Regions from separate parts of the Janthinobacterium sp. Ant5-2-1 genome, predicted to be linked through region 4. Evidence: predicted binding sites of a transcription regulator. Region 4 holds the regulator's gene; each other region holds the start of a gene.
The links. The regulator sigma-54, encoded in region 4, starts transcription at its own class of promoters, with help from an activator protein. The targets are predictions, from matches to a motif close to TGGCANGNAANCTGCTTT.
Positions count from the first base shown of each region.

Region 1: a site for sigma-54 is predicted at 3,964-3,981, ahead of adh (aldehyde dehydrogenase). Genes of this name have one in related genera too.
Region 2: a site for sigma-54 is predicted at 5,091-5,108, ahead of urtA (urea ABC transporter substrate-binding protein). Genes of this name have one in related genera too.
Region 3: a site for sigma-54 is predicted at 3,044-3,061, ahead of prpB (methylisocitrate lyase). Genes of this name have one in related genera too.

Region 1 is NZ_LNCE01000083.1:7,815-15,057, reverse strand. Features, by position in the region: gene ASN89_RS23645 (substrate-binding periplasmic protein) at 1-460, shown strand, start outside; gene ASN89_RS23640 (TonB-dependent receptor family protein) at 516-2,654, opposite strand; gene ASN89_RS23635 (beta-propeller fold lactonase family protein) at 2,859-3,815, shown strand; gene adh (aldehyde dehydrogenase) at 4,068-5,588, shown strand; gene ASN89_RS23625 (DUF779 domain-containing protein) at 5,644-6,033, shown strand; gene ASN89_RS23620 (PQQ-dependent methanol/ethanol family dehydrogenase) at 6,081-7,243, shown strand, end outside.
Region 2 is NZ_LNCE01000001.1:16,879-24,121, forward strand. Features, by position in the region: gene urtE (urea ABC transporter ATP-binding subunit UrtE) at 1-112, opposite strand, end outside; gene urtD (urea ABC transporter ATP-binding protein UrtD) at 115-945, opposite strand; gene urtC (urea ABC transporter permease subunit UrtC) at 942-2,063, opposite strand; gene urtB (urea ABC transporter permease subunit UrtB) at 2,060-3,643, opposite strand; gene urtA (urea ABC transporter substrate-binding protein) at 3,785-5,038, opposite strand; gene ASN89_RS00085 (hypothetical protein) at 5,348-5,542, shown strand; gene ASN89_RS00090 (DUF4349 domain-containing protein) at 5,618-6,400, opposite strand; gene ASN89_RS00095 (transglutaminase-like domain-containing protein) at 6,416-7,015, opposite strand.
Region 3 is NZ_LNCE01000016.1:183,669-190,911, forward strand. Features, by position in the region: gene ASN89_RS06730 (MFS transporter) at 1-999, opposite strand, end outside; gene ASN89_RS06735 (MBL fold metallo-hydrolase) at 1,127-1,984, opposite strand; gene ASN89_RS06740 (hypothetical protein) at 2,161-2,397, shown strand; gene ASN89_RS06745 (hypothetical protein) at 2,521-2,769, shown strand; gene prpB (methylisocitrate lyase) at 3,124-4,011, shown strand; gene prpC (2-methylcitrate synthase) at 4,082-5,236, shown strand; gene acnD (Fe/S-dependent 2-methylisocitrate dehydratase AcnD) at 5,260-7,243, shown strand, end outside.
Region 4 is NZ_LNCE01000035.1:70,838-78,080, reverse strand. Features, by position in the region: gene rapZ (RNase adapter RapZ) at 167-1,030, shown strand; gene ASN89_RS12845 (enoyl-CoA hydratase/isomerase family protein) at 1,031-2,116, opposite strand; gene hpf (ribosome hibernation-promoting factor, HPF/YfiA family) at 2,252-2,614, opposite strand; gene ASN89_RS12835 (RNA polymerase factor sigma-54) at 2,684-4,162, opposite strand; gene lptB (LPS export ABC transporter ATP-binding protein) at 4,167-4,922, opposite strand; gene lptA (lipopolysaccharide transport periplasmic protein LptA) at 4,922-5,503, opposite strand; gene lptC (LPS export ABC transporter periplasmic protein LptC) at 5,529-6,140, opposite strand; gene ASN89_RS12815 (KdsC family phosphatase) at 6,183-6,716, opposite strand; gene ASN89_RS12810 (KpsF/GutQ family sugar-phosphate isomerase) at 6,716-7,243, opposite strand, start outside.

The DNA.
Region 1 (7,243 bases), on a different contig from region 4:
CGCGCCGTACTACGTGGAAACCGTGCGCCTGGCGCGCAGCGCGCAAACCGTGCCGCAATTCGACGGCGTCGCCTCGCTGGCGGGCAAGCGTATCGGCGTGGAAAAGGTGTCGATCGCGGCCATGCTGATGTTGGGCGAAGACAATGGCAAGTACCGCGACGACGTGCGCATCTTCGATACGGCTGCGGAAGCCTTGCAACAATTGCAGGCGGGCAAGCTCGACGCCGTGCTGGCCAACCGTTCGGAAATCGAATCGGTGCTGAAAAGCGATCCCGCTTTCCCCTTGAGCGAAGTGGCGTTCGCCCGCTTGCCGCGTGCCGGCTGGGCCGTGGGCCTGGCCGTCAGCAAGCAACAGCTCGATGTGGCCAAGTTGCTGCAGGCAGCCATGAACGAGATGGCGGCCAGCGGCGAATTGAAAACCATTTTTGAGAAATATGGCGTGAAGGAAGCGCGGCCCTGAAGTAGCTTGCTGGAGTTTAAAAGCCCGCGTATCGGAAGATACACGGGCTTTGTTATTAGAACGAGTATTGCGCGCTGACACCCAGCAGCCAGTTACGTCCCGGCGCCGCTTCATAGTAACGCTTGTTGCTGTCGCCGACGATGACGGAACCCACGTAGGTCTTGTCGAAAAGATTGTTCAGGCGGGCAAATTCCTTGAAGCGCCAGTTCCCCACATTTTGTTTGGCGTTGAAGCGCGCATTGAACACCGTGTAGCCGGGCGCCGGTTTTTCGCTGTTGCTGTCTTCCGCGTAGACCTGGTTGCTGGCCACGCTTTCCAGCGCCGCACCAAAGCGGTCCAGCGTGTCTTTCCAGGCCAGTTCCGCGAACAGGTTGGCGCTGGGCACACCAGGCAAACGACTGCCTTCGCGCACGCTGCCAAACGCCTGGTCATACACGGCGTGCAAGCTGGTCAGCGCCACTTTCGCCGTGAAGCCATATGGCAAGTTCGAGTCCAGCGACACTTCCATGCCTTGGCGCAAGGTCTTGCCCGCATTACGGTAGCTGGTGCGTCCGCCGCTGGAACTGTCGACCACCAGCTCGTCGTTGGTCTTGATCTGGAACACGGCCGCGTTCACGTGCGTGTTGTTGGCGATCCTGGCCTTGATGCCCGCTTCCAGGTTGGTGCTGGTGGCCGGCTTCAGCTGGTAATTGAAGCCGCCACCCGTGCCCGAGTAAAACAGTTCGTTCAAGGTGGGCGCTTCGAAGCCGCGCGCGGCGCTGGCGTATACGTTGACGTCCGGCGTCAGTTTATACAGCAGACCCAGCACCGGTGTCGTGTGGCTGAACTCCAGGCTGCCGCTGTCGTTCCCATTGCTGAGATAGCGGTCGTTGACCGACACTTTCATCTTGCTGTAGCGCACACCTGCGCTGAGCAGCCATGCTCCGCTTTGCCATTCCGTCTGGATATACGGATCGAGGCTGGAGACGACGTCCTGCTCGTCGCGGCGCAGCTTGCCTTTCACGCCAAACGTGTTGCCGATGTAATTTTCATAGCCGGTGCGGTTATCGCTGGAGCGGCCATAGTCGATGCCAATAGTGGTGCTCAGCTTGCCGCCAGCCAGCTGGTTCACGTGCAGCCAATTGGTATCGATGCCATAGAACTCACGCTGGAAGTCGACCACGCCGCCCGAATGGCTGGCTGGCCCCTGGAAACCCTTGGTAAAAGCCTGGTACTGGATCACGTCGCGGTTGCCGCCGTATGCCGTCACATGCAGGCGGTCTTCGCCGAACGACTGTTCATAGGTGGCGCCGATTTGCTGGTGGTCGATGCTCTTGCGCGTGTTATAGCGCTCGGCCAGGGTGCGCTTCGGGTTTTGCGTGTCGCTCGCATCGGTTTCGCCGGCGCGCGGGTCGCGGGCAAACGTGGCCCAAGTGGCGCCCAGCGGATCTTGCGTGTTGCCCTGGTGCAGGCTGTTGGCAACGATGGTCAGCTTGCTGTCCACATTGGGCTTGACGGTGATCTTGCCGAACGCCTGTTCGCGCGTGGCGGCGCTGTGGTCGCGGAAACCGTCCGTGCGAAAGCGTGAACCGTCGAGCACGTAGCCGATGCCGCCGGCCTGTCCTTGCGCCGAGAGATCTACCTTGCTGGTGCCGAAACTGCCGCCCGTCACGTTCAGTTCGACGGATGGGGGATTTTGCCCATCCTTGGAAAACAGCTGGATCACGCCGCCCGAGTGGTTGCCGTAGATGGCAGAAAACGGTCCGCGCAGCACTTCGATGCGCTCGGCCGTATCGAGGTTGAAGGTGGCGGCCTGGCCTTGGCCATCGGGCATGCTGGCGGGAATGCCATCGCTGATCAGTTTGACGCCGCGCACGCCAAAGGCCGAGCGGGCGCCAAAGCCGCGCGACGAGATTTGTAAGTCTTGCGCGTAGTTCTGGCGGTTTTGCACGACCAAGCCCGGCACGGCGGCCAGCGCTTCCGACGCGTTCACGCGGATTTGCCCATCCTGGATGCGGGCGCTGTCGACGACGTCGATCGAGGCCGGTACTTCCTGGCTGGGGTGGGCAATGCGGCTGCCGCTGACGACCACCGTATCCATCAGTTGCCCGTTGGCCGGGGCAGCTGCCTCGGCGGCAAAGACGTGGGGGGCGAGGGTAGCGCTGCCGGCGACAAACAGGCTGGCGATGGTGTTCAGGCGGAAACGGTACTGCATGCGGATTCTCCAATGTGAATAAAAGCCTGCTTTGGTCGCGTGCGCGGCGCAGGTCTGCATCGTTGTATCAAGCAATATGCCTGCCATGTCTCCATTGGTGGGCTGAAATTATACGCGTGTCAGTGGCACGGCGTTTGCATACAGCAATGTTCAGATGCGCCGATGCCGCGCGCTTTTCCTTTGTTTTGCCATCGAAAGGTGATTATGCCCAACTTCTTCTCGCGCTTGCGCCAGGTGTGCTGGCTGCTGCCTGCGCTCGCCAGCAGCACCCTCCAGGCCGCTCCATTTGCTTATGTTCCCAATGAAAAATCGGGCACCTTGAGCGTGATCGACACGGCGACCGACCAGGTAGTGCGCCAGATTGCAGCCGGCAAGCGTCCGCGCGGCATCGCCGCCGACCCCACCGGGCGGCAATTGTTCGTCACGGATGCGGCCAGCAGCGCCTTGCTGCTGATCGATAACGCTGGCGGCACCCCCGTGCGCACGGTGGCGCTGGGCAAGTCGCCCGAAGGCGTCAGCGCCTCGCAAGATGGTAGTCACGTGGCCGTGGCCGTCGAGGAAAACAATAGCGTGGCCTTGCTCGATGGCCATACCGGTAGCTTGCTCGCCGATATCAAAGTGCACGGACGCAACCCGGAACATGCCGTCTTCAGCCCGGATGGGCGCTGGCTGCTGGTCAGCGCGGAAGAGGCTGAACAAATCGATGTCATCGATGTGGCGCAGCGCCGCCAGGTGGCGTCCATCGCTGTGGGACTGCGGCCGCGCGGCATCGGTTTCAGTCCAGACTCAGGCCGCGCCTATGTGGCGTGCGAACTGGTCAATGCCGTCTACGTGATCGACATGGCCGAGCGCAAGGCCATTGCCACCATTCCGGCAGGCAAGAATGCGAATGGCATCGTGGTCCATCCTAGCGGCAAGCAAGTGTATGTCTCGAACGGTATCGACGGCACGGTGATGGTGATCGACACGGCCAGCAACGAGGTGGCGGCCACCATTCCTGTCGGCAAGCGCCCGTGGAACATGGCCATCACGCCCGATGGCGCCAAGCTGTACGTGGCCAATGGCCGCTCGAGCAGCGTTTCCGTCATCGACACGGCCAGCGCGCGCAAGGTGGCCGATATTGTCGTGGGTGAATTGCCATGGGGCGTGGTGATTCGCTAGTCCCACAGGAACAGGTGTTCCAGTCTGGTACACCTGTTCCATTGTGCAGCGGCTCAAGCCCGGGCATGCGCTGAAAAGCGCACCGGTATTGACGCCGCGCCCTTGCAACAAGGGTAAAAGCGGCTAAGTTTGTAGTGGGATGGCGAGCTGGCACGGCATTTGCGGAAGACTGCGTGTACTCACCCCATCTGTACCAGGACGTTTGATTTTAATTACAGCAATTCCATTCTAATTAACCCGATAGAGGACGACATGAATCTCGCAGACATCAGCAAACTGGGCGTAGCCAATCCTTTCAAACAACGCTATGACAATTATATCGGCGGCAAATTCGTTGCCCCAGTAAAAGGTGAATACTTTCCTAACATCACGCCGATCACGGGCTTGCCATTTTGCGAAATCGCCCGTTCCACGGCGGAAGACGTCGAGCTGGCATTGGACGCCGCCCATGCCGCCAAGGATGCCTGGGGCAAGACGTCGCCTGCCGAGCGCGCCAATATCCTGAACCGCATCGCCGACCGCATCGAACAGAACCTGGGCCTGATCGCCACGGCCGAAACCATCGACAACGGCAAGCCCATCCGCGAAACGATGAACGCCGACATTCCGCTGGCCATCGACCATTTCCGTTATTTTGCCGGCTGCATCCGCGCGCAGGAAGGTTCCGTCGCGCAAATCGATGCGGAAACCTATGCTTATCACTACCACGAGCCGCTCGGCGTCGTGGGCCAGATCATCCCATGGAATTTCCCGATTCTGATGGCTGTGTGGAAACTGGCGCCAGCGTTGGCTGCCGGCAATTGCGTGGTCTTGAAACCGGCCGAGCAGACGCCGGCTTCCATCATGGTGTTGATCGAGCTGATCGACGACTTGCTGCCGCCGGGCGTGCTGAACATTATCAACGGTTTCGGCCTGGAAGCGGGCAAGCCGCTGGCGTCGAGCAAGCGCATCGCCAAAATCGCCTTCACGGGCGAAACGGGCACGGGCCGCCTAATCATGGGTTACGCCGCGCAGAACCTGATTCCCGTCACCCTGGAACTGGGCGGCAAGTCGCCGAACATCTTCTTTGAAGATGTGATGGATGCGGATGACGAGTATTTCGACAAGTGCCTGGAAGGTTTTGCCATGTTCGCGCTGAACCAGGGCGAGGTGTGCACCTGCCCATCGCGCGTGCTGATCCAGGAATCGATCTACGAGAAATTCATCGAACGCGCCCTGAAGCGCGTGGCGGCCATCAAGCAGGGCAATCCGCTCGATTCGTCCACCATGATCGGTGCGCAGGCGTCGCAGGAGCAGCTGGAGAAAATCCTGTCCTACCTCGACATCGGCCGTCAGGAAGGCGCCGAAGTGCTGGCCGGCGGCGAGCGCAACACGCAGGCGGGCGACCTGGAAGGCGGCTACTACGTGCGTCCGACCGTGTTCAAGGGCAACAACAAGATGCGCATCTTCCAGGAAGAAATCTTTGGACCGGTCGTGTCCGTGACCACCTTCAAGGATGAGGCCGATGCGCTGGCGATTGCCAACGATACCTTGTACGGCCTGGGGGCCGGCTTGTGGACGCGCGACGGTTCGCGCGCCTTCCGCATGGGACGCGCCATCCAGGCGGGCCGCGTGTGGACCAATTGCTACCACCTGTATCCAGCCCACGCCGCGTTCGGCGGCTACAAGCAATCGGGTATCGGCCGCGAAAACCACAAGATGATGCTCGATCACTACCAGCAAACGAAGAACTTGCTGGTGAGCTATAGCCCGAAAGCGCTGGGCTTCTTCTAAACCGGTATACGCGCCGCGCCTGTCAATCCAGGCGCGGCGCGCAGAAAGGGATGCCATGAGTGTAGCAATCGCCCGGGTGGTCGCCACCGATGCGGCGCTGGAAATGATGGACGAGTTGCGCCAGCGTCACGGCCCGCTGATGTTTTTCCAGTCGGGCGGTTGCTGCGACGGCAGTACGCCCATGTGCTACGCGCTGGGCGAGTTCGATGTCAGCGACACCGACATCTATCTCGGCAATTTGAATGGCACACCGTTCTACATGGGACTCGAGCAATTCGAGTACTGGGAGCATACCCAGTTGATTATCGATGTGGTCGATGGCAATGGCGGCATGTTTTCACTCGACAACGGCACGGGCAAGCGCTTTTTGACGCGTTCGCGCCTGTTCACCGATGAAGAGTGCGCCTTGTTACATGCCCAGTCGCATGAGCACCGCAAGACTTGATACACATACTAATAAAACAGAGGGAGATGATTGTGCAGAAAAAAATCATGGGGATACTCGTCGGTTTGAGTTTGGCATCGCTGGTCCAGGCGGCCGACGTGGGCAATGTCACCAATGCCATGCTCGACAACACGGCGAAGAATCCGGCCAGCGTCCTGTCGTTCGGCATGGGCACGCAGGGCCAGCGCTATTCGCCGTTGACGCAGATCAATGACAAGACGGTGGCCAAGCTGGTGCCGGCCTGGTCGTTCTCGTTTGGCGGCGAAAAACAGCGGGGCCAGGAATCGCAGCCGCTGATTCACAACGGCAAGATGTTCGTTACGGCATCGTATTCGCGCATCTTTGCCGTCGACTTGAAAACGGGCGCCAAACTGTGGAAGTATGAGCATCGCTTGCCGGACGGCATCATGCCATGCTGCGACGTGGTCAACCGTGGCGCCGCCCTGTATGGCAACCTGGTGATCTTCGGCACGCTCGACGCCTACCTGGTGGCGCTGGACCAGAACACGGGCAAGATCGTCTGGAAGGAAAAGGTCGACGATTATGCGGCCGGCTACTCGATGACGGCCGCGCCGCTGATCGCCGAAGGCTTGCTGCTGACGGGCGTGTCGGGCGGCGAATTCGGCATCGTGGGCCGGGTCGAAGCGCGCAACCCGATGACGGGCGACCTCGTGTGGAGCCGTCCGACGGTAGAGGGCCACATGGGCCACCGCTACGACAAGGATGGCAAGGCCATCGACAACGGTATTTCGGGAACGGTGAACAAGACCTGGCCCGGCGACCTGTGGAAAACGGGGGGCGCTTCGACGTGGATGGGTGGCACCTACGATCCGCAAACCAAGCTCGCCTACTTTGGCACGGGCAACCCGGCGCCATGGAACAGCCACTTGCGTCCCGGCGACAATCTGTACTCGTCGTCCACCGTGGCGCTGGACGTGAAAACGGGCCAGATCAAGTGGGCGTATCAAAATACGCCGAACGATGCCTGGGATTTCGACGGCGCCAACGAGTTCGTCACCTTCGACATGGATGGCAAGCGCTACGGCGGCAAGGCCGACCGCAACGGCTTCTTTTATGTGATCGACGCCAACACGGGCAAGCTGCAGAACGCCTTTCCGTTTGTGAAGAAAATCACCTGGGCCAGCAGCATCGACCTGAAGACGGGCCGGCCGAACTACATCGCCGCCGGCCGCCCTGGCGACCCGACCAA
Region 2 (7,243 bases), on a different contig from region 4:
CGCCATTGCGTCCCAGCAAGGCCAGACATTCGCCCTTGCGCGCCGACAAACTGATGCCGCGCAAGGTGTGCGAGGAACCATAGTATTGATTCAATTGTTCGACTTCCAGCATGGTTACCTTCCCAGATAAACTTCGATGACGCGCTCGTCGGCCTGCACTTCGTCCATGCGGCCCTGCGCCAGCACGGACCCTTCATGCAGCACGGTAACGATGCCTTGCCGGGCAATTTCCGTGACAAAACCCATGTCGTGCTCGACCACCATGATCGAATGTTTGCCGCGTAATTCATTGAGCAATTCCGCCGTGCGCGCCGTTTCCGCATCCGACATGCCGGCCACGGGTTCGTCCAATAGAATCAGCTGCGGCTCCTGCATCAGCAGCATGCCGATTTCCAGCCACTGCTTTTGCCCGTGCGACAGCAAACCGGCCGGCCGCGCCTCGTGGCCATTGAGGCGGATCAGGTGCAATATCGCTTCGATCTTGCCTGCCTGCTCCGAGCTTAAACGCGCAAACAGGGTGGGCGCCACGCGCTTGTCCATCTTCATCGCCAGTTCCAAGTTGTCGAACACCGTGTGCTGCTCGAACACGGTGGGGCGCTGGAACTTGCGCCCGATACCCGCGTGGGCGATTTGCGCTTCCGTCATCGTCGCCAGATTCATGGTCTGGCCAAACCAGGCCGTGCCGGACGTGGGCCGCGTCTTGCCGGTGATCACGTCCATCATCGTCGTCTTGCCCGCGCCGTTAGGGCCGATGATGCAGCGCAACTCGCCGACAGAAATGTCGAGACTGAGCTTGTTGATGGCCTTGAAACCGTCGAAGGACACGCTGATGTCTTCCAGGTACAAAATCGCGCCATGCGTCGTGTCGACACCCTCGCCTTTGACGCGCGAATAGCTGGCGCCCGTTTCCGTGCCTGCCATGCCGGGCAACATGCGGATACTCATGCGGCCTCCTCTGCCACGACGGCCGCTTTCTTGCGTCTGAGCTTGCTCAACACGCCGAGCATGCCTTGCTGCATGAACAGGGTGACGACGATGAACAGCAAGCCCAGCGCGAACAGCCACAGTTCCGGCAAGGCGGCCGTGAACCAGCTTTTCAAGCCGTTGACGGTGAAGGCGCCCAGGATGGGACCGATCAAGGTGCCCCGCCCACCGACAGCCACCCACACGACCATCTCGATGGAATTCGCCGGTGACATTTCGGACGGGTTGATGATGCCCACTTGCGGCACGTACAAGGCGCCGGCGATGCCGCACAGCACGGCCGACAAGGCCCAGACGAACAGCTTGAACCACAGCGGGTTGTAGCCGAGGAACATCAAGCGCGCCTCGCTGTCGCGCACGCCCTGCAGCACCCTGCCCAGTTTCGAGCGGACGATGGCGCGCGCGCCGATCAAGGCCGCCAGCAGGAAGGCCAGGGTCAGCAGGAACAGCACGGCCCGGGTGGCGGGCGCCGTGATGCTGTGGCCGAGGATGGTCTTGAAATCCGTGAAACCATTGTTGCCGCCAAAGCCGGTGTCATTACGGAAGAACAAGAGCATGAAGGCATACGTCATCGCCTGCGTGATGATGGAAAAATACACGCCCTTGATGCGCGAGCGAAACGCAAAGTAACCGAAGACAAAAGCCAGCACGCCCGGCACCAGCACGACGAGGGCCATGCAGTACCAGAAGTGTTCCGTGAAGGCCCAGTACCACGGGTAGGTTTTCCAGTCGAGAAAGACCATGAAGTCGGGCAAGCTGCTGTGGTACTGGCCCTGCTCGCCGATGGCGCGCATCAGATACATGCCGTGGGCATACGCGCCCAGCGCAAAGAACACGCCGTGTCCCAGCGACAGGATGCCCGTGTAGCCCCAGACGAGGTCCAGCGCCAGTGCGGCCAGCGCGTAGCACATGAACTTGCCCACCAGCGCCACCGTGTAGGCGGACACGTGCAAGGCATGACCTTCGGCAAACGCCAGGTTAAAGATCGGCAACATTGCCGCCAGCAGCGTGCAGGCGGCAATGACCAGCCAGACGGGCCGCGTGAACAGGCCCTGCTTTATCGGATAGGAGGTAGTCATTCGACGCTGCGTCCCTTCATGGCAAACAGGCCCTGCGGCCGGCGCTGGATGAAAATGATGATGAACACGAGAATGGCGATCTTCGCCAGCACGGCGCCCGCCACCGGTTCGAGAAATTTGTTCACTTCGCCCAGGCCCAGCGCGGCGATCACGGTGCCGGCCAGCTGGCCCACGCCGCCCAGCACCACCACCATGAAGGAATCGACGATGTAGCTTTGGCCCAGGTCCGGTCCCACGTTGCCCAGCTGCGACAAGGCCACGCCACCCAGCCCCGCGATGCCGGAACCGAGGCCGAAAGTGAGCATGTCGACCTTGCCCGTGGCCACACCCACGCAATCGGCCATTCGGCGGTTTTGCGTGACGGCCCGCACGAACAGGCCCAGGCGCGTCTTGTTGAGGATCAGCCACACGGCCATCACGACAAGGACGGCGAAGACGATTATGGCCAGGCGGTTGTACGGCAGCACGAGGCCGCCCAGCACGGTGACGCCGCCCGACATCCACGCGGGATTGGCCACTTCCACGTTTTGCGCGCCGAAGATCGTGCGCACCGTCTGCATTAGGATCAGGCTGATGCCCCAGGTGGCCAGCAGGGTTTCCAGCGGCCGCCCGTACAGCCAGCGGATGACCGTGCGCTCAAGCGCCACGCCCACCAGTCCCGCGACGAGAAAGGCGGCCGGCAAGGCGGCCAGCAGATACGCCTCCTGCAGGCCAGGCAAATAGGTGCGAAAAAATAGCTGGCACAGATACGTCGTGTAAGCGCCTATCATCAGTAATTCGCCATGCGCCATATTGATGATGCCCATCAAGCCGAAGGTGATGGCCAGCCCCAAGGCGGCCAGCAGCAGCACGCTGCCCAGAGAGATGCCGTAGAAGACATTGCCGGCGAATTCCATGCGTGCCACTCGTCCCTTGATCTGGCCCATGGTGTCGATGGCGGCCAGCTGCACGGCCTCGTCCGGTTCACCCCCTTTCTCCAACATGGCTTGCAGCACGGGCAGCAAGCGCGCATCGCTGCTGCCCGCCAGGTCCTGCACGGCCTGCTTGCGCGTGACGGCGTCTGGCGCATGCAGGTTGGCGCTGGCGATCAGCACTTGCAATATCTGCTGGATCTCGGCATCGCTCTCTTGCGCCAGCGCCTTGTGGATCAAGGGCAGCTGCGCCGGATCGACGGATTGCTGCAGCGCCCGCGCGGCAGCCAGGCGCGTGCTCCGCTCAGGCGCCAGCAGTTTCAGCCCCGACAGAGCGCCCGCCACGGCCGAGCGCAAGCGGTTGTTGACCATGACGCCATCGATGCCGTCCGGCAGAGGCACGCTCTTGCTGGTCGACGGGTCATACGCCAGCTCGCCGTCGACGATGTAGACCTTGCCGTCGGGCGCGGCATATAACTGATCGTCCTGCAAGGCTTGCAGCACACGGGCGGCCTCGGGCGTGGCCAGGGCGGCGATCTGGGCGACGGCGGCGACTCTGGTATCGGGGTCGTCGCCGGATAGCGGCTTGAGCAGGTCGGGAGGGATGGCGGCCTGCGCTGACAACGGCAACAGGCAAAGTAATAGCAAAATACGACGTAGCAGACGCATGCGGAAAGACCTCTCATCGTTATTTCAGCCCAAGCGAAAATCTGGGGTCAGACAGGGACACCAAGTCCCGTCGGGGGAATTCGTCCCAATGGGACGAATTCCGATCGCGAAGCGACTGACCCCGGCCTTTTGGCCGCTAACTCATAACTTCTGCTTGCCCTCATTCCCCTTGATAAACGGGCTCCACGGCTGGGCACGTATCGGTTCCTTGGTTTTCCACACGACATTGAATTGCCCATCGGCCTTGATCTCGCCGATCATCACGGGCTTGTGCAAATGGTGATTGGTGGCGTCCATGGTCAGGGTGAAGCCCGATGGCGCTTTCACGCTCTGGCCGGCCATGGCGGCGATCACCTTGTCCGTGTCCGTCGACTTGGCTTTTTCCACGGCTTGCGCCCACATGTGGATGCCGACATAGGTCGCTTCCATCGGGTCGTTCGTCACCACCGAACCCGCGTTCGGCAGCTTTTGCGCCACGGCATAGGCTTTCCACTGTTTGATGAAAGTCGTATTCACGGGATTCTTGACGGACTCGAAATAATTCCACGCCGCCAGGTGGCCAAGCAAGGGCTTGGTATCGATGCCGCGCAGCTCTTCCTCGCCCACGGAAAACGCGACGACGGGTACGTCCGTGGCTTTCAAGCCGGCATTGCCCAGTTCCTTGTAGAACGGCACGTTCGAATCGCCATTGATGGTGGAAATGACGGCCGTCTTGCCGCCCGTGGAAAACTTCTTGATGTTGGCGACGATGGTTTGATAGTCGGCATGGCCGAACGGTGTGTAGACCTCGCTGATATCGCTATCCTTGACACCCTTGCTTTTCAGAAAGGCGCGCAGGATCTTGTTGGTGGTGCGCGGATACACGTAATCCGTGCCCAGCAGCACGAAGCGCTTGGCGCCGCCGCCATCCTTGCTCATCAGGTATTCGACGGCGGGAATGGCCTGCTGATTCGGTGCGGCGCCCGTATAAAACACGTTCTTTTCCAGTTCCTCGCCCTCGTATTGCACCGGATAAAACAGCAGGCTGTTGAGTTCCTTGAACACCGGCAAGACGGATTTGCGCGACACGGACGTCCAGCAGCCGAACACGACGGCAACCTTATCCTGCGCCACCAGCTGGCGCGCTTTTTCCGCAAACAAAGGCCAGTTCGACGCCGGGTCGACGACGACGGCTTCCAGCTTCTTGCCCAGCACGCCACCCTTGGCATTGATCTCGGCGATCGTCATCAAGGCCACGTCTTTCAGCGACGTTTCGGAAATGGCCATGGTGCCCGACAGGGAGTGCAAAATGCCCACCTTGATCGTATCGGCGGCCAAGGCTGCCTGCATGGTGATGGACGTGGCCAGGGCCAGTGCGCCGGCGGCGGCCGCTTTCAGGATGATGCGTCGTGACATGGGGACTCCTGTGTAGGGTTCGTGGGGGTCGAGCTGAGCATACGATGTTGTTAAAGCAGAATGCATGCCAGGCACATTGCCCTGGAGTGGCGGGGGCGGGGCGACAGGGCGGCGCGCGGCCCACCGTTTTGGTGCAGCAGCGCCACTTCCTGGGGAATCTGGAATTATCTAAAAACTAATTGAGCTTTCTTGATAAGCGCACTAAGATATGACTCTCTTGCGCCGCACTGCCTGGCGGCGTAAGTAAACATGAAATCAGCGTGGTACTTGCTTCTTTCCCTTTACTTCACTTACTTAGGTAGTTCACTCATGAAAAATATGATCGCGGGCGTATGCGCCCTGTTGCTGTTGAGCGCATGCGCCGCACCTACGGCCCCGGCGGGTGGCGTCAGCACGAGCCAGGTCAAGGTCGACGATGAAGGCAGTACCGGCAGCAATATCAAGAAACGTCCGAAAAAAGCGGCCGAAGTCGTGTCTACCAACACGGCAAACCATCACGCTTGATCAAGCTGCGGCAAGCATGTAACGCCGCTCCAGGGCCTGCCGCGCGCAGGCCCTGTTCACGTCTGCGGCGCGCGCCTAGCGCTTGATGCCGCGCAAACGACGCCAGCCCTTGCGGCCCAGCGGGAACAACAGCACGAAAGCGATCAGCCACGGCAGGATGTACGCCATGGCCGTGATGGCGTTGGCCACGCCTTCCGACAGGTTGTCCGTAAAATTGCCCAGCGACCGCTTGACAGGCGTCCAGAACGATTGCTTGCCTTCGGCGCTGATGGCCACGTTCAGCAAGTCCGTATCGATGCGCTGCATCAACAGCGCGTTGGCCGCCGTCGCCTGCTCCAGTTCCACTTGCACGGTGGCCAGCTCCTTGGTCACCTTGATGAGGGCGTCGACGTTCGCACCCGAGCGCTTTTCCAGGTCTTGCAGCTGGGCCTGGTACTGCTTGAGCATCTCCAGACGCTTCTTGCTGTCGAGCACAGGTCGGCCCAGGTCTTCCACCTTGGTGCCCTGGCTGGTGACGTCGCCTTCGGCCGCGACCAGCGCGACGAGCTTCCTGATGCCGGCCGGCTTGGCGCGCATGCTGATGCGCGCGTGCACGTAACGGCCACTGTCGAGGCTGGAATCGAGCAGCAAACAGCCGTTTTCCGTATCGGCCTTGCAGGCGGCGACCACTTTTTCATACAGGGGCCGCACTTGCGCCTCGTGCGTATCGACGCTGATGCTATGCTCATAGGCAAGAAACTCGCTGCCCTTTTCCTTGCCATCGAGGCGCGCGGCGCTCGATTGCCCGCCGCTCTCGCCCTTGCCGCCGCAACCGGCCAGCAGCATCAGGCCGATCAAACCCACATACACTTTTTTCATGATTTCTTTCCTGGATTATTTTTGCAGCGGCAGCAATGTGATATCAGGCAAGTTCGCCGCTACGTCCTGCACGGTCGCATGGCCGGTCAGGGACGCCACCACCTGCGGCAGCGGTTCCGCCCAGATTTCCGGCAAGTCGCGCTCCTCGGGCGCCAGCACGGGAAAGGCCAGCTGCTCGCGTGGCGGCACGAAGGCGGCATCGACGCCGGGCTTGTTGCCGCGCGCATCGATGCGGTACCAGCCAAAGTCCTGCAGATACACGGCGTTCAAGCCATGCAGGCAAAACGGCGGCCCCACTTCGCCGACGGCCAGGCGCTGGTAGCACAGGCCGGCAGGAATGCCGTTGGCGCGCAGCAGCGCGGCCAGCAGATGGCTCTTCGCATAACAATAGCCCGTGCCATGCTGCAAGACGTCGGAAGCGCGGCAGGTAACGGGATTGCGCCGGTAATCCCAGCTGTGGGCCACCTCGTCGCGCACGAAGGCAAAGCAGCGGGCCGCGATGGCGGCGTCGCCCACGGCGCCTGCAGCCAGTGCGGCCGCCTTGGCGCGCACGGCCGGATGATCGCTGTCGATATACAGGCTGCTGCCTAGATAGGGGGAAAAGTCGGTAGACATGGCATAAAGGCAATGCGAAAAGATAATGCGCGATTTTAGTCGAAGCGGCGCAACATTCACCGTTTCTTTGCGCAGGAACAAAGAAAATCCACGCATCAGGCTGGCTGCGCGGGGGGCGGCGACTTTGGCGCCGGCCCGGTAGCTGGTATCATGCGGGCAAACGCAGCCGGCCCTATAGACCCGGCACAGGCACTACCCTGCGAAGCGGCCCCGCCATCGGGCGCGCCG
Region 3 (7,243 bases), on a different contig from region 4:
CAGCCAGCCGGATGGCACGCCGCAGAACGCCGCCACCAGCGGCCCCGCCGCCAGCACCATGCCAGTGACTGCCGCGCCCAGGCCCAGGCCGCGCGCCAGATAGAAGGGACCGACCACCAGGGTGGACATCATCACAGTCGACACCAGCATGCTGGTCGCCAGGCCGGCGCCGAGCACGGGCGCGCGCAGCATGGCCAGGCGTATCAGCGGCGCCGGCGCCTTCAGTTCGACGCGGACAAACAGGATGGCGCCCACGCAGGCAGCCAGCAGCAGCCCCACGTTGCGCGCGCCGAAATGGCCGCGGCCCAGCGTCATGGCCAGCGCATAGGCGACCAGGGTCAGCGCCAGCAGCACGGTGCCGCGGTGGTCGAACACGGGGCGTTTGGCATTGGCGCCGCGCTGGTCGGCGGGAAGGTAGCGCCAGGCCAGCAGCAGCGCCACGCCGGCCAGCGGCACGTTGACGAGGAAAATGGCTTGCCAGCCGAAGCGCGCGATCAGCAGGCCGCCCAGCGCGGGGCCCAGCGTGGTGCCGACGGCGGACATGGTGCCGAGCAGCCCCATGGCGCTGCCCGTCCTGGCCTTGGGCACGGTGCTGCCGACAAAGGCCATGGTCAGCGCCATCATGACGGAAGCGCCCAGGCCCTGCAGGGCGCGCGCGGCGACCAGCAGCCACAAGGTGGGCGCCAGCGCGCACAGGATGGAGGCGACGGCAAACAGGGCGATGCCGGCCAGCAGCAGGCGGCGCCGGCCGACCATGTCGCCGAGACGGCCCACGCTGACGATCAGGGCCGTGATGGCCAGCAGGTAGGCCAGCACGATCCATTGCACGTCCTGGAACGGTGCATGCAGAGCCCTGGCCATGTCGGGCAAGCCCGCGTTGGCGATGCTGGTGCCCAGCGCTGGCAGCAGCATGGCCAGCGACAGGCTGGCAAGCGCGCCGCGCACGGGTCGCGTGATGGCCTGCTGCTCGGGTGGTGCGGATGTTGACGGTGGTTGCATGGCGTGGCGGATCCTCGAATAGGGTCACCACATGGTACTGAGGGATATGGCATGGCGGAAGACGCCGCATGTGCATTGTGCTGTTGCGTCTGACGCCATGTGAGCTGAAAGAAACTACATCGCTAGGCTAGATCGCATTGAGCGGTATTTTGAGGTAGCGCACGCCGTTGTCTTCCGGCTCGGGCAGCTTGCCCGCGTTGATGTTGACCTGGATGGCGGGCAGGATCAGGGTCGGCATGTCGAGGGTGGCGTCGCGGCTGGTGCGCATGGCCACGAATTGTGCTTCCGTGATGCCGTCGCGCAGGTGGATGTTGCTGGCGCGCTGTTCCGCCACCGTCACTTCCCAGCGCGCCTCGCGGCCGTTGGGCGGGTAGTCGTGGCACATGAACAGCCGCGTCTGCGGCGGCAGCGACAGCAAGCGCTGCGCGGAGCGGTACAGCAGGGCAGCGGAGCCGCCGGGAAAATCGCAGCGGGCCGAGCCGACATCCGGCATGAACAGGGTGTCGCCGACAAACACGGCGTCGCCGATCTGGTACGCCAGGTCGGCCGGCGTGTGGCCGGGCACGTGCAGGGCGCGCACTTCCAGCGTGCCAATGTGAAAGACCTGGTCGGGCGCGAACAGCTGGTCGAACTGCGAGCCGTCGGCCCTGGCGCCGTCCTGGTGGTAGACGGCCGCGAACGCCTGCTGCACCGTCTGGATGGCGGCGCCGATGGCCACGTCGCCACCCAGCTGCTGCTGCAAATAGGGTGCGGCGGACAGATGGTCGGCGTGCGCGTGGGTTTCCAGTAGCCAGCGGCATTGCAAGCCGTGTTCGCGCACGAAGGCGATCACCTTGTCGGCCGAAGCGGTCGAAGTGCGGGCCGCCTTCGGGTCGTAGTCGAGTACGGAATCGATGATGGCGCAGTCGCGGCCATCGGCCTCATACACGACATAGGTGACGGTGGCGGTGGCGGGGTCGAAGAAAGCTTGGATTTGTGGGGTCATCACGGCGGCAGTGGACGGGCAGGGAATAACATTATATCGCCAGAGATCGTTCAAAAAATGTTGAAAATTAACATTTAACATGCGAAAAACAGATAAGCGAACGAGCCAGGCGCGCGACTACCGTGCGCACCCTGTGTCTTGCCGCGTGCTAACCTCATTCTTCCAAGGAGGAATTCATGAACGATATCACTGCACGCAGCGAACAGTACCGCGGTTTTACGATTTCCGTGACCCCGCAAAAGGATAACGACGACTTATGGGATTTCACCTACCGCCTGCAGCGCGAAGGCGAGCCGGACGCACAGGCGATCACGCGCAGCCGCACCCTGGGCGGCTACGCGGCGCCCGAGACGGCTTGCACGGCGGGTCTCGAAGTGGCCAGGACGGAAGTGGATAATCTGCTGCGCCCTTGAGCCAGCGTAAATCGTTTAGCCCGAAAGTGCGCCTGGCTGCGGCCGGCGCGTGAAACACGTCGCTGCCAGTCGCGCTTCATGCTACGATTTCCAGTATTGAGTCAGTCACCAAGGAGGCACCCCATGAATAGCAGTTCTAAAATTCACTATAAAGGCTGGGAAATCGTTCCCCTGGCCGTGCCCACCACCGACGGCAAATGGTCGGCCAGCTGCGACATCGAACGCGCCACGGCGGAAGGCCTGGAAGTGTTCGAAGGCTCGACCATGCAGTTCGTGCGCGACGACGAGGAGGGCGCCATTGCCGCCGCCTGCGAAGAGGCCGTGCGCCAGATCGACAATATCATCGCCAATCCGCTGGTGCGGCTGGCCTAGTTTGCCTTGGTAGTATCAATTGTATAAATCAGCCGGCGCCCGCCGGCTGTTTTTATTGCGCGTCTTGCAACCTGGGCTTCCACCGCGATGTGTACCTGTTACATGTTTCATTCAATGTTTCAAAATGAGTTTCATGAAACAATAGTGAAACATTTTTGATACCAAACGTGACATCGCTGTTCCGCTGCGCCACAGCGCACGGTGCGTGGCCTCGTGGCCGTTTGCCTGCCTTTTCACTCTGCATTCGACGGTTTCCGTCCAGACAGAAGGGGCCTGGCACGGCATTTGCAATACTGATGCTCATAGCCACTCCGTGAAACATTCGGGACCATCCGAAACCCATAAGGTGAACACATGACTCAATACTCCGCAGGTGCCGCATTCCGCAAGGCCGTCCAGGAAGAATCCCCATTGCAAGTCGTCGGCACCATCAACGCCAACCACGCCTTGCTGGCCAAGCGCGCCGGTTACAAGGCCATCTACCTGTCCGGCGGCGGTGTCGCGGCCGGCTCGCTGGGCTTGCCCGACCTGGGCATTTCCAGCCTGGACGACGTGCTGACCGACATCCGCCGCATCACCGACGTGTGCGACCTGCCGCTGCTGGTCGACGCCGACACGGGCTTCGGTGCATCCGCCTTCAACGTGGCGCGCACGGTGAAATCGATGATCAAGTTCGGCGCGGCCGGCCTGCATATCGAAGACCAGGTTGGCGCCAAGCGCTGCGGCCACCGTCCGGGCAAGGAAATCGTGAGCAAGGAAGAGATGGTCGACCGCATCAAGGCGGCCGTCGATGCGCGCACGGACCCGAACTTCGTCATCATGGCGCGCACCGATGCGCTGGCCGTCGATGGCCTGGAATCGGCACTCGAGCGCGCCATCGCCTGCGTCGAGGCGGGCGCCGACATGATCTTCCCGGAAGCCATCACGGACCTGGACATGTACGCCACCTTCGCCAAGGCCGTCAACGTGCCGATTCTGGCCAACATCACGGAATTCGGTTCCACGCCGCTGTTCACCCTGGATGAACTGCGCAGCGCCCACGTGGGCCTGGCCCTGTATCCGCTGTCCGCCTTCCGCGCCATGAACAAGGCGGCGGAAAACGTCTACCAGGCGCTGCGCCGCGACGGCACGCAAAAGAATGTGCTCGACACCATGCAGACGCGCATGGAGCTGTATGAATCGATCAATTACCACGACTTCGAGCAAAAGCTCGACGCGCTGTTCGCCGCGCAGAAAAAATAATCGCATAGAAAAAAGCGGGCCGCTCGATGGCCCGCCGCACTGGACTGACAATCATCTTCTGGAGAACACAATGACCGCACCGCAAGCCGCCACTTTCAAGCCTAAAAAATCCGTCGCCCTGTCCGGCGTCACCGCCGGCAATACGGCGCTGTGCTCGGTCGGCAAGACCGGCAACGATTTGCACTACCGCGGCTATGACATCCTGGACGTGGCCGACAGCTGCGAGTTCGAGGAAATCGCCTACCTGCTGGTGCACGGCAAGCTGCCGACGTCCGCCGAACTGAAAGGCTACAAGGCCAAACTGAAATCCTTGCGCGGCTTGCCGTCAGCCGTGAAACTGGCGCTGGAAGCGCTGCCCGCCGCCGCCCACCCGATGGACGTGATGCGCACGGGCGTGTCCGTGCTGGGCTGCACCCTGCCGGAAAAAGACGACCATAACGCGCCGGGCGCGCGCGACATCGCCGACCGCCTGATGGCGTCGTTCGGCTCCATGCTGCTGTACTGGTACCACTACAGCCATAACGGCAAGCGCATCGAAGTGGAAACGGACGACGACTCGATCGGCGGCCACTTCCTGCACCTGCTGCATGGCGAAAAACCGTCGGCGTCGTGGGAAAAAGCCATGCATACGTCGCTGATCCTGTACGCGGAACACGAATTCAATGCCTCGACCTTCACCAGCCGCGTGATCGCCGGCACGGGGTCGGACATCCACTCGGCCATCACGGGCGCCATCGGCGCGCTGCGCGGCCCGAAACACGGCGGCGCCAACGAAGTGGCGCTGGAGATCCAGAAACGCTACGACAACCCCGACGAAGCGGAAGCGGACATCCGCGAGCGCGTCGCCAACAAGGAAGTGGTGATCGGTTTCGGCCACCCCGTCTACACGATTTCCGATCCGCGCAACGTGGTCATCAAGGAAGTGGCGCGCAATCTGTCGCTGGAAGCCGGTTCCACGAAAATGTTCGACATCGCAGAGCGCCTGGAATCGGTCATGTGGGAAATCAAGAACATGTTCCCGAATCTGGACTGGTTCTCGGCTGTGTCCTACCACATGATGGGCGTGCCGACGGCGATGTTCACGCCGCTGTTCGTCATTTCGCGTACCTCGGGTTGGGCCGCCCACATCATCGAACAGCGCATCGACAACAAGATCATTCGTCCGAGCGCCAACTATGTCGGCCCGGAAGACCTGGAATTCGTGCCGATCAAGGACCGCAAATAATGAGCACTGCAATGACTACGCCGATGAATACCCTGCACCGCAAGCGCTTGCCGGGCACCCAGCTAGACTACTTCGACACGCGCGCCGCCGTCGATGCGATCCAGCCAGGCGCCTACGCCACCTTGCCCTACACCTCGCGCGTGCTGGCCGAAAACCTCGTGCGCCGCTGCGACCCGGCCACCCTGAATGCCTCGCTGAGCCAGTTCATCGAACGCCGCCGCGACCTCGATTTCCCATGGTTCCCCGCGCGCGTCGTCTGCCATGACATCCTGGGCCAGACGGCCCTGGTCGACCTGGCCGGCTTGCGCGACGCCATCGCGGCCCAGGGCGGCGACCCGGCCCTGGTCAATCCAGTTGTGCCGACGCAGCTGGTAGTGGACCATTCGCTGGCCGTCGAATGCGGCGGTTTCGATCCCGACGCCTTCGCCAAGAACCGCGCCATCGAAGACCGCCGCAACGAAGACCGTTTCGACTTCATCGACTGGACCAAGAAAGCCTTTAAAAACGTCGACGTGATCCCGCCAGGGAACGGCATCCTGCACCAGATCAACCTCGAGCGCATGTCGCCCGTGATCCAGGTGCAGGACGGCGTGGCCTATCCCGACACCCTGGTCGGCACGGATTCGCATACGCCCATGGTCGACGCGCTGGGTGTGATCGCCATCGGCGTGGGCGGCCTGGAAGCGGAAAGCGTGATGCTGGGCCGCGCTTCGTGGATGCGTTTGCCCGACATCATCGGCGTCAAGCTGACGGGTAAACCGCAGCCGGGCATCACGGCCACGGACACCGTGCTGGCGCTGACGGAATTCCTGCGCAAGCAGAAGGTCGTCTCGTCCTACCTGGAATTTTTTGGCGAAGGCGCCTCGCACCTGACACTGGGCGACCGCGCCACGATTTCCAACATGGCGCCCGAATTTGGCGCCACGGCCGCCATGTTCTACATCGACGCGCAAACCATCAAGTATCTGAAACTGACGGGCCGCGACGACGAACTGGTAAAACTGGTGGAGCTGTACGCCAAAGAGACGGGCCTGTGGGCCGACAGCCTGGTCGACGCGCAGTACGAGCGCGTGCTGAGCTTCGACCTGTCGTCCGTCGTGCGCAATATCGCCGGGCCGTCGAACCCGCACAACAGAGTGCCGACGTCGGAACTGGCCGCGCGCGGCATTTCCGGCGTGGTGGAAAACGAGCCGGGCAAGATGCCGGACGGCGCCGTCATCATCGCGGCCATTACCAGCTGCACCAATACGAACAATCCGCGCAACATGATCGCCGCCGGCCTGATCGCGCGCAATGCGAACCGCCTCGGTTTGACGCGCAAGCCATGGGTAAAATCGTCGCTGGCGCCAGGCTCGAAGACCGTGGAACTGTACCTGCAGGAGGCGGGCCTGATGCCGGAACTTGAAACATTGGGCTTTGGCGTCGTGGCGTTTGCCTGCACCTCGTGCAACGGCATGTCGGGCGCGCTCGATCCCGTGATCCAGGATGAAGTGGTGTCTCGCGACCTGTACGCCACGGCCGTCTTGTCGGGCAACCGCAACTTCGACGGCCGCATCCACCCGTACGCGAAACAGGCTTTCCTCGCCTCGCCGCCGCTGGTGGTGGCGTATGCGATCGCCGGCACCATCCGCTTCGATATCGAGAAGGATGTGCTGGGGATTGATGCGGACGGCAAGGCTATCCTGCTGAAGGATATCTGGCCGTCGGACGAGGAAATCGACGCCATCGTCGCGTCCAGCGTCAAGCCGGAGCAGTTCCGCAAGGTGTACATTCCGATGTTTGCCGCGCAGGCGGACGACGGCATCAAGGTCAGCCCCCTGTACGACTGGCGTCCGCAGACGACGTATATCCGCCGTCCACCATACTGGGAAGGCGCGCTCGCTGGCGCGCGCCCATTGAAAGGCATGCGTCCGCTGGCTGTGCTGGGTGACAACATCACGACCGACCATCTGTCGCCATCGAACGCCATCATGCTCGACAGCGCGGCAGGCGAATACCTGGCGAAAA
Region 4 (7,243 bases):
TGAGCGGGGATTAGCAACGTAGGTCGGATTAGCGGGGCAACGCCCTGCGTAATCCGACAACATTGTTGACGTGTGCAGCAAAGAAATACCACAGTCCAAATTGCAATAATTTGTAAAGATAATTGCCTTGGGAGCAGAGCGCCGATCTTTATTGTATGATCGGGCTATGCATATCGTCCTTATCACCGGAATATCCGGTTCCGGTAAATCCGTCGCGCTCAATGTGCTGGAAGATACCGGCTACTATTGTGTCGACAACCTGCCACCGGCCTTGCTGCCCAGCCTGGTGCAAACCCTGCTCGACGAAGGTACACCGCAACTGGCCGTCGCCGTCGATGCGCGCAGCGCCGAGTCGCTCGTCAGCTTGCCGCACAATGTGGCGCTGCTGCGAGACCAGGGGCACGACGTCAAGGTCATGTTTTTGACGGCCACCACGCATTCGCTGGTGGCGCGCTTCTCGGAAACGCGGCGCAGCCATCCGCTGTCGCATGAATTGCGCCCGAACCAGAATCCGGCCAGCCGCCGCACCCTGATCGAGTGCATTTCGGAAGAGCGCGAACGCCTGTCGGCCATCGAACAGCTGGGCCACGTGATCGACACGTCGGAACTGAGCGCCAACAAATTGCGCGCCTGGATCAAGGATATGATCGCCTCCGAACGCGCGCCGCTGACCCTGTTCTTCGAATCGTTCGCCTTCAAGCTGGGCGTGCCGCTGGATGCCGATTTCGTCTTCGACGTGCGGGCCTTGCCCAATCCTTATTATGACCTGGCGCTGCGCCCGCTCGACGGCCGCGACGCGCCCGTGATCGCCTTTCTCGACGCGCAGCCAAGCGCACTGGAACTACTGGCCGACATCCGCACCTTCATCGAAAAATGGCTGCCGTCATTCAAGTCCGACAACCGCAGCTACCTGACGGTGGCGCTCGGTTGCACGGGCGGCCAGCACCGCTCCGTGTACATGGCGGAACGGCTGGCGCAATACTTCGGCCCGAATGAACGGGTCGTGCTGCGCCACCGCGAGCGTAGCTAGTTAATTCAAGTGGCGCAGCGGATGCGCTTGGGCCGGCCAGACGGGCGCAAAGAAGCGCGCCACCATGGCCGCGTCGACCTCGTCCAGGGTTGATGGATTCCAGCGCGGCGCATTGTCCTTGTCGACCACCAGCGCGCGCACGCCCTCGAGCACTTCGCCATGCTCGAAATTGTGGCGCACCACCGTGCGCTCCAGACGCAGGCAATCGGCCACGCCCAGGTGAGCCCCCCGCTGCAGCAATTCCAGGGTCACCGACATCATCAAGGGCGAACGCAGGCGCATGGCCGCCAGCGCCTTGGCGGCGAACGCGCTGTCGTCCTGCGCCAGCGAGGCCATGATGGCCGCCACGGAGCCGGCGCCGAAATGGCGGTCCAGCGCCGCGCGCGCCGCCGCCAGCGAGGAAACGCCTGCCTGTGCCTGAAACGGCGCGGCCAGGGCCTTGATGGCCACCGGCAAGGCCTCGCCCGGCGTCGACTCGAACAGGGCCAGCAGCGCCCCCATCTGCGCCTCGGGCAGGTAGACATCGGCCAGGTCCGTGTACAGGGCGTCGGCCGCGCTGATCGTCAAGCCCGTCAAGCCCAAATACAGGCCCAGCTGGCCTGCCAGGCGGGACAGGAAATAACTGCCGCCCACGTCGGGAAACAAACCGATATTGACTTCCGGCATGGCCATGCGCGTGCGGCCCGTCACGATGCGCAGGCGGTTGCCGGGCCCGGCTTGTGCCACGCCCATGCCGCCGCCCATCACCACGCCATCCATCACGGCGATATACGGTTTCGGATAGAAATGAATCAAATGATTTAAAGCGTATTCTTCCGTAAAGAAATCTTCCAGCAAGGCGCTGCCGCCTTGCGGCGTGGCCAGGCCCGCATCGTAAAAGAAACGGATGTCGCCGCCGGCGCACAGCGCTTTTTCGCTGCTGGAACGGATCACCACTGCGTCCACCTGCGGGTCGTCGCGCCAGGCCAGCAGGGCCGCGCTCAGGGCGCGCACCATCTCCAGCGACAGGGAATTCAAGGCTTTCGGGCGGTCGAGCACGATGTGCCCCGTGCGGTTGCGGATGGAGGTCTGGACGAAGTCGCTCATGGCAGGCAGGAAAGAAGTGAAAGTGCAAACATTCTAGCCCCTGTGCGGGGAACATTGCGTTCAAAAGGTACGGGCGCAAAAAAGGGCGCAAGATGTGCGCCCTTAGTTGATCACAACTGCTGGAAGCGGGTGGCCTTAAACGGCGACGACGGCGTCTTCCTCGGAGTTGTCTGGCAGATGCTTGATCGCCTCTTTACCGTGCCCTTGCACTTTGGTTTTGTATTTCATCACTTGCCTATCGAGCTTGTCGATCAGGGCATCGATCGCGGCATACAGGTCTTGCGCCAGGCTTTCCACATAGACGGTTTTGCCACTTAAACGCAGGTTGACTTCGGCCTTTTGACGTTTTTCTTTCTCTTTGAGGTTATCCACGGTCAGAATCACGGCGATATCGATAACTTGATCGAAATGACGTTTCACGCGTTCCAGCTTCGTTTGTACGTATTCACGGATGGCTGGTGTCACTTCGAGATGATGTCCGCTGATGGTGAGATTCATACACACTCCTAAAGATGATCGGGTTCGTGCGGTCCATCCTATCCGGCCCGCAGAGGAACCGAAAAAAACTTACAAACACTTACGCAGGCTCACTGGCGGAATTTTCAACGCTTCCCGGTATTTGGCAACAGTACGTCGCGCAATCACCATGCCTTGTTCCCCCAGCATGTCCGCAATCTTACTGTCGGATAAAGGATTTTTAGGGTCTTCTGCTCCTGTCAGTTGCACGATCAATGCCCGTATCGCCGTCGATGACGCTTCGCCCCCCGCTTCGGTGGCGACGTGGCTACCAAAGAAATATTTCAACTCGAACATGCCGTGCGGGGTCAGCATGTACTTTTGAGTTGTTACCCGCGAGATAGTACTCTCGTGTAAACCCAGTGTATCAGCTATTTCACGGAGCACAAGGGGGCGCATGGCAACGGCCCCGTGCGAGAAAAAGTTCTTTTGTCTTTCTACTATCGCCTGTGCCACGCGCAGGATCGTGTCGAAGCGCTGGCGCATATTCTTGATCAGCCACTTGGCTTCCTGCAACTGTGCGCCCATGGCGCCCTCGCCCTTGCCCTGCTTGAGCAGGTTGGCATACATGGCGTTGACGCGCAGGCGCGGCATCACATCGTTGTTCAAGGTGACTTGCCAGCCATTGCGCGCGCGCTTGACGACGACGTCGGGCACCACGTAATCGGACACGTCCGAGGCGAACACGGCGCCCGGATGCGGATTGCACTGGCGAATCACCGTCTGCGCTTCGCGCAAGTCTTCATCGTCGCAATCGAGGGCTTTTTTCAGCTTGTTGAAATCGCGCTGGGCAAACCAGGCCAGGTGCTTTTCCACGATGACGAGGGCCATGCGCCGCGTCACCATGGCGATGTGCGGCAAGCGCTTGATCTGCAGCGCCAGGCATTCGGACGCATTGCGCGCGCCCACGCCGGGCGGATCGAAACTTTGCAGCAGCGACAAGGCCGTGCGCATCTCGTCGGCGTCGATTTCCAGCTCTTCCGGCAGGCGCGCCAGAATGTCGTCGAGCGACTCTTCCAGGTAGCCATTGTCGTCGAGCGCGTCGATGATCAGCTCGACCAGCGCGCGGTCGCGCAATTCGAGCACCGTCACGCGCATCTGTTCCATCAGGTGTTCGCGCAGGGTGCAGTGATGGGCTTCCAGTTGCGGGCGCGAATCTTCGTCGTCGGGCGCCTTGCCCCGGCTCGCCTCGCTCCAGTCGCTGTCACCGCCATCCACGGCAGCTGGCCCCTCGCCCGCCTCGCCGTCAAAGGTTTCCGCTTCGGCCGGCGCCGCGGGCGCTTCCTGGCCTGGCGGCTGGGGCGGCGCTTCGGCCGGTGCGGCCGTGGAACTCAAGGCCCCGTCGGACAGCAGGCGCAAGGAGCGGTCGAGCGGATCGTCGAGGCGCTCGAGCAGGGGATTATCCGTCAGCAGTTGCTCTAGTTCCTGGTGCAATTCCAGGGTAGACAATTGCAACAGGCGTATCGATTGCTGCAACTGCGGCGTCAGTGCCAGGTGCTGCGAAGTGCGCAGCTGCAATGATTGTTTCATTGGCTTACATGCGGAAGTGTTCGCCCAGATAGACCCGGCGTACCGACTCGTTCGCGATGATGTCGTCGGGGCGTCCCGACGCCAGTACCGAGCCCTGGTTGATGATATAGGCACGGTCGCAAATACCCAGCGTCTCGCGCACATTATGATCGGTGATCAGCACGCCGATATTGCGCTCCTTCAAGAAGCGCACGATGCGCTGGATCTCGATCACGGCGATCGGATCGACGCCGGCGAACGGCTCGTCGAGCAACACGAAACGGGGATCGGTGGCCAGCGCGCGGGCGATTTCCACACGGCGGCGCTCGCCACCCGACAGGGACAGGGCCTGGTTCTCGCGCAGCTTTTCAATCTGCAAGTCGGCCAGCAGTTTATCCAGGCGCTCCTCGATCTCGGCCTTCTTCAGGGGGCGGCCTTCGACGGTCTGGATTTCCAGCACGGCGCGGATATTGTCTTCCACCGTCAGCTTGCGGAACACGGACGCTTCCTGCGGCAGATAGGACAGACCCATCTGCGCGCGGCGGTGGATCGGCAGGCTGGAAATGTCCACGCCGCTGATATCGATGCTGCCGCCGTCCGACGGCACCAGGCCGACGATCATGTAGAACGAGGTGGTCTTGCCGGCGCCGTTCGGGCCCAGCAAACCCACCACTTCGCCGCATTCGACTTGCAGCGAAACATCATGCACGACTTGCCGCTTGCCATAGGTTTTTTGCAGACCGCGAACGATCAGGGTGCTGCCGCAACGAGTATTGTCCATTATTTCTTTCCTGGCGCAGGCGTGGCCGGCGCTTTCTCCGCCGCCGGCGCCTTGGTCTTCGGCTGGATCACCATGCGCACGCTGCCGCCATCGGGGGTGCTGGTGCCGCTGTTGGAGTTTTCCATCGCAAACACTTCCTTGCGGCTGTCATACGAGATGAAGGCGCCATTGGCCACGTCGGTTACTTTCGTGCCTTCCAGGCGCGTCAGCTTGGCCCGGGAAAACAGTTTCACCACTTCCGTCTTGTTGTCGTATTCCACGCGCTCCGCTTCGCCTTCGACCCACAGGTCGCCAGCGCCATCGCGCTTCTGGCGGAAGGTGGCCAGCTTGCCGGGATCGGCCCAGAAGGTGATGAACTGGTAGCCTTGCGGGTCTTCCGTGATCAGGGCCCGGCCCGCCTTCATGGTCAGGGTGCCTTTCACCAGCACGACGTCGCCCGTCAGGGTACGCACCTGCTTGACGTCATCGACGTGGCCGCTGCGTGCCGTGATGACGGCTTCCTTCTCGGAATCGGCCTTCTCGGCATGCGCCACGCCCATGATGGCCAGCGAAAATACGGTCAACAGCAAGATGTTCTTCATAGTATGGTTTCCTTGTTTCATTCTGTCATTTTGCCGCCGCGGCCGGGCGCGGTTTCGGCGGGAGGACCATGCGCAGCGCATTCTGCACTTCCACCTCGCCGGTGGCGTTATTGGCTTTCATGCCGATGCCATTGAGGCGCGAGGTGCCCGTCAGGATATCGACAGGCACGTCCGTTTCCATTCTTTCCTCGTCCGGAAACACCGTCAGCGCTTCCGTCTTGACCGTCAGGTTCTGCGCCTTCGGACTGGCCACGCGGTCGATCACGACCTTGCGGTGCAATTGCAACCGGGTATTGTCCTGGTCGATATGCGCCAGTTCCGCGTTCATGTTCAACGGCGGCATGCCGGGCGTGAGCTTGCGCACGAAGGGCTGGTCGATATCGGACGAATCGTCGGCCGGATAATGCGTAAGCTTGGTGCCCGATACGATATAGCTGGGCTTACCCGTCAAATCCATGCGCACCAGGCTGAAATTGGTGATGAAATAGTCAGGCTCATCCAGATGCTTGCTGGCCTTGATGTCCTGGCTGTTCTTGTTCATCACTTCGAGCAGCCAAAAGCTGCCCAGCGCGACAACAACCGCGCCCAGCAGGGTAAAAATCGTGCGCCAGCGATGGGCGCCTCCTGGCTTACGCATAGGGTTTCACTCTTTCCAATATCACTGGCGGCAAGGCGCGCCTCACTCCAGGAACGGCGCCATGACGCGCGCATAGTTGTCCTGGGCGCGCAGCAGGAATTCGCAGATCTCGCGCACGGCGCCGCGGCCGCCGCCGGCCTGCGTCACATGGTGCGCCAGGTCCTGCGCTTCCGGGCGCCCGCCCGGCACGCTGACGGCAAAACCCACGCGCTTCAGGATGGGTGCATCGATGACGTCGTCGCCGATATAGCCGCATTGCTCTTCCGTCAAGCCCGTCAGCGCCAGCAGTTCGCGAAACGGCGTCAGCTTGTCGTGGCCGCCCTGGTGCACATGGGTAATGCCCAGGTCCTGCGCGCGGCGCGCCGTGATGGCCGAGCGGCGCGCGCTGATGATGGCCGTCTGCACGCCCGATTCCTGCAGCAGCTTGATGCCCAGGCCATCATACACATTAAACGTTTTCATCATCTCGCCGTCCGGGCCGAAATGCAGGCTGCCGTCGGTGAGCACGCCATCGACGTCAAAGATCATCAGTTTGACCTTGGCCGCGCGCGCCAGGTTGTCCGCTACGCTGTCCATCAGATCACCTTCGCTTGCGTCAGATCATGGATATGCAGCGCGCCCACCAGCTTGCCGTCGGCGTCGACGACCAGCATCTGGTTGATGCGGAACTGCTCCATCACGGCCACGGCATCGACGGCCAGGCGCTCGGGCGCGATGCTGCGCGGCTGCGCATGCATGACATCGCGGATCGCCACTTGCGTGAAATCCTGCACGCGCTCGAACATGCGCCGCAAGTCGCCATCCGTAAACACGCCCACGGGGCGGTTGTCCCCATCGACAACGGCCGTCATGCCCATGCCCTTCTTCGTCATTTCTTCCAGCGCCTGCAGCAGGGAAGCCTGCACGGGTACCTTCGGCACCCGTTCGCCGCTGCGCATGACGTCATGCACGTGCGTGAGCAGGCGGCGGCCCAGGGCGCCACCCGGGTGCGAGCGGGCGAAATCTTCTTCCTTGAAGCCGCGCAAGTCGAGCAAGGCCACGGCGATCGCGTCGCCCAGGGCCAGGGTGACGGTGGTGCTGGCCGTCGGCGCCAGGTTCAGCGG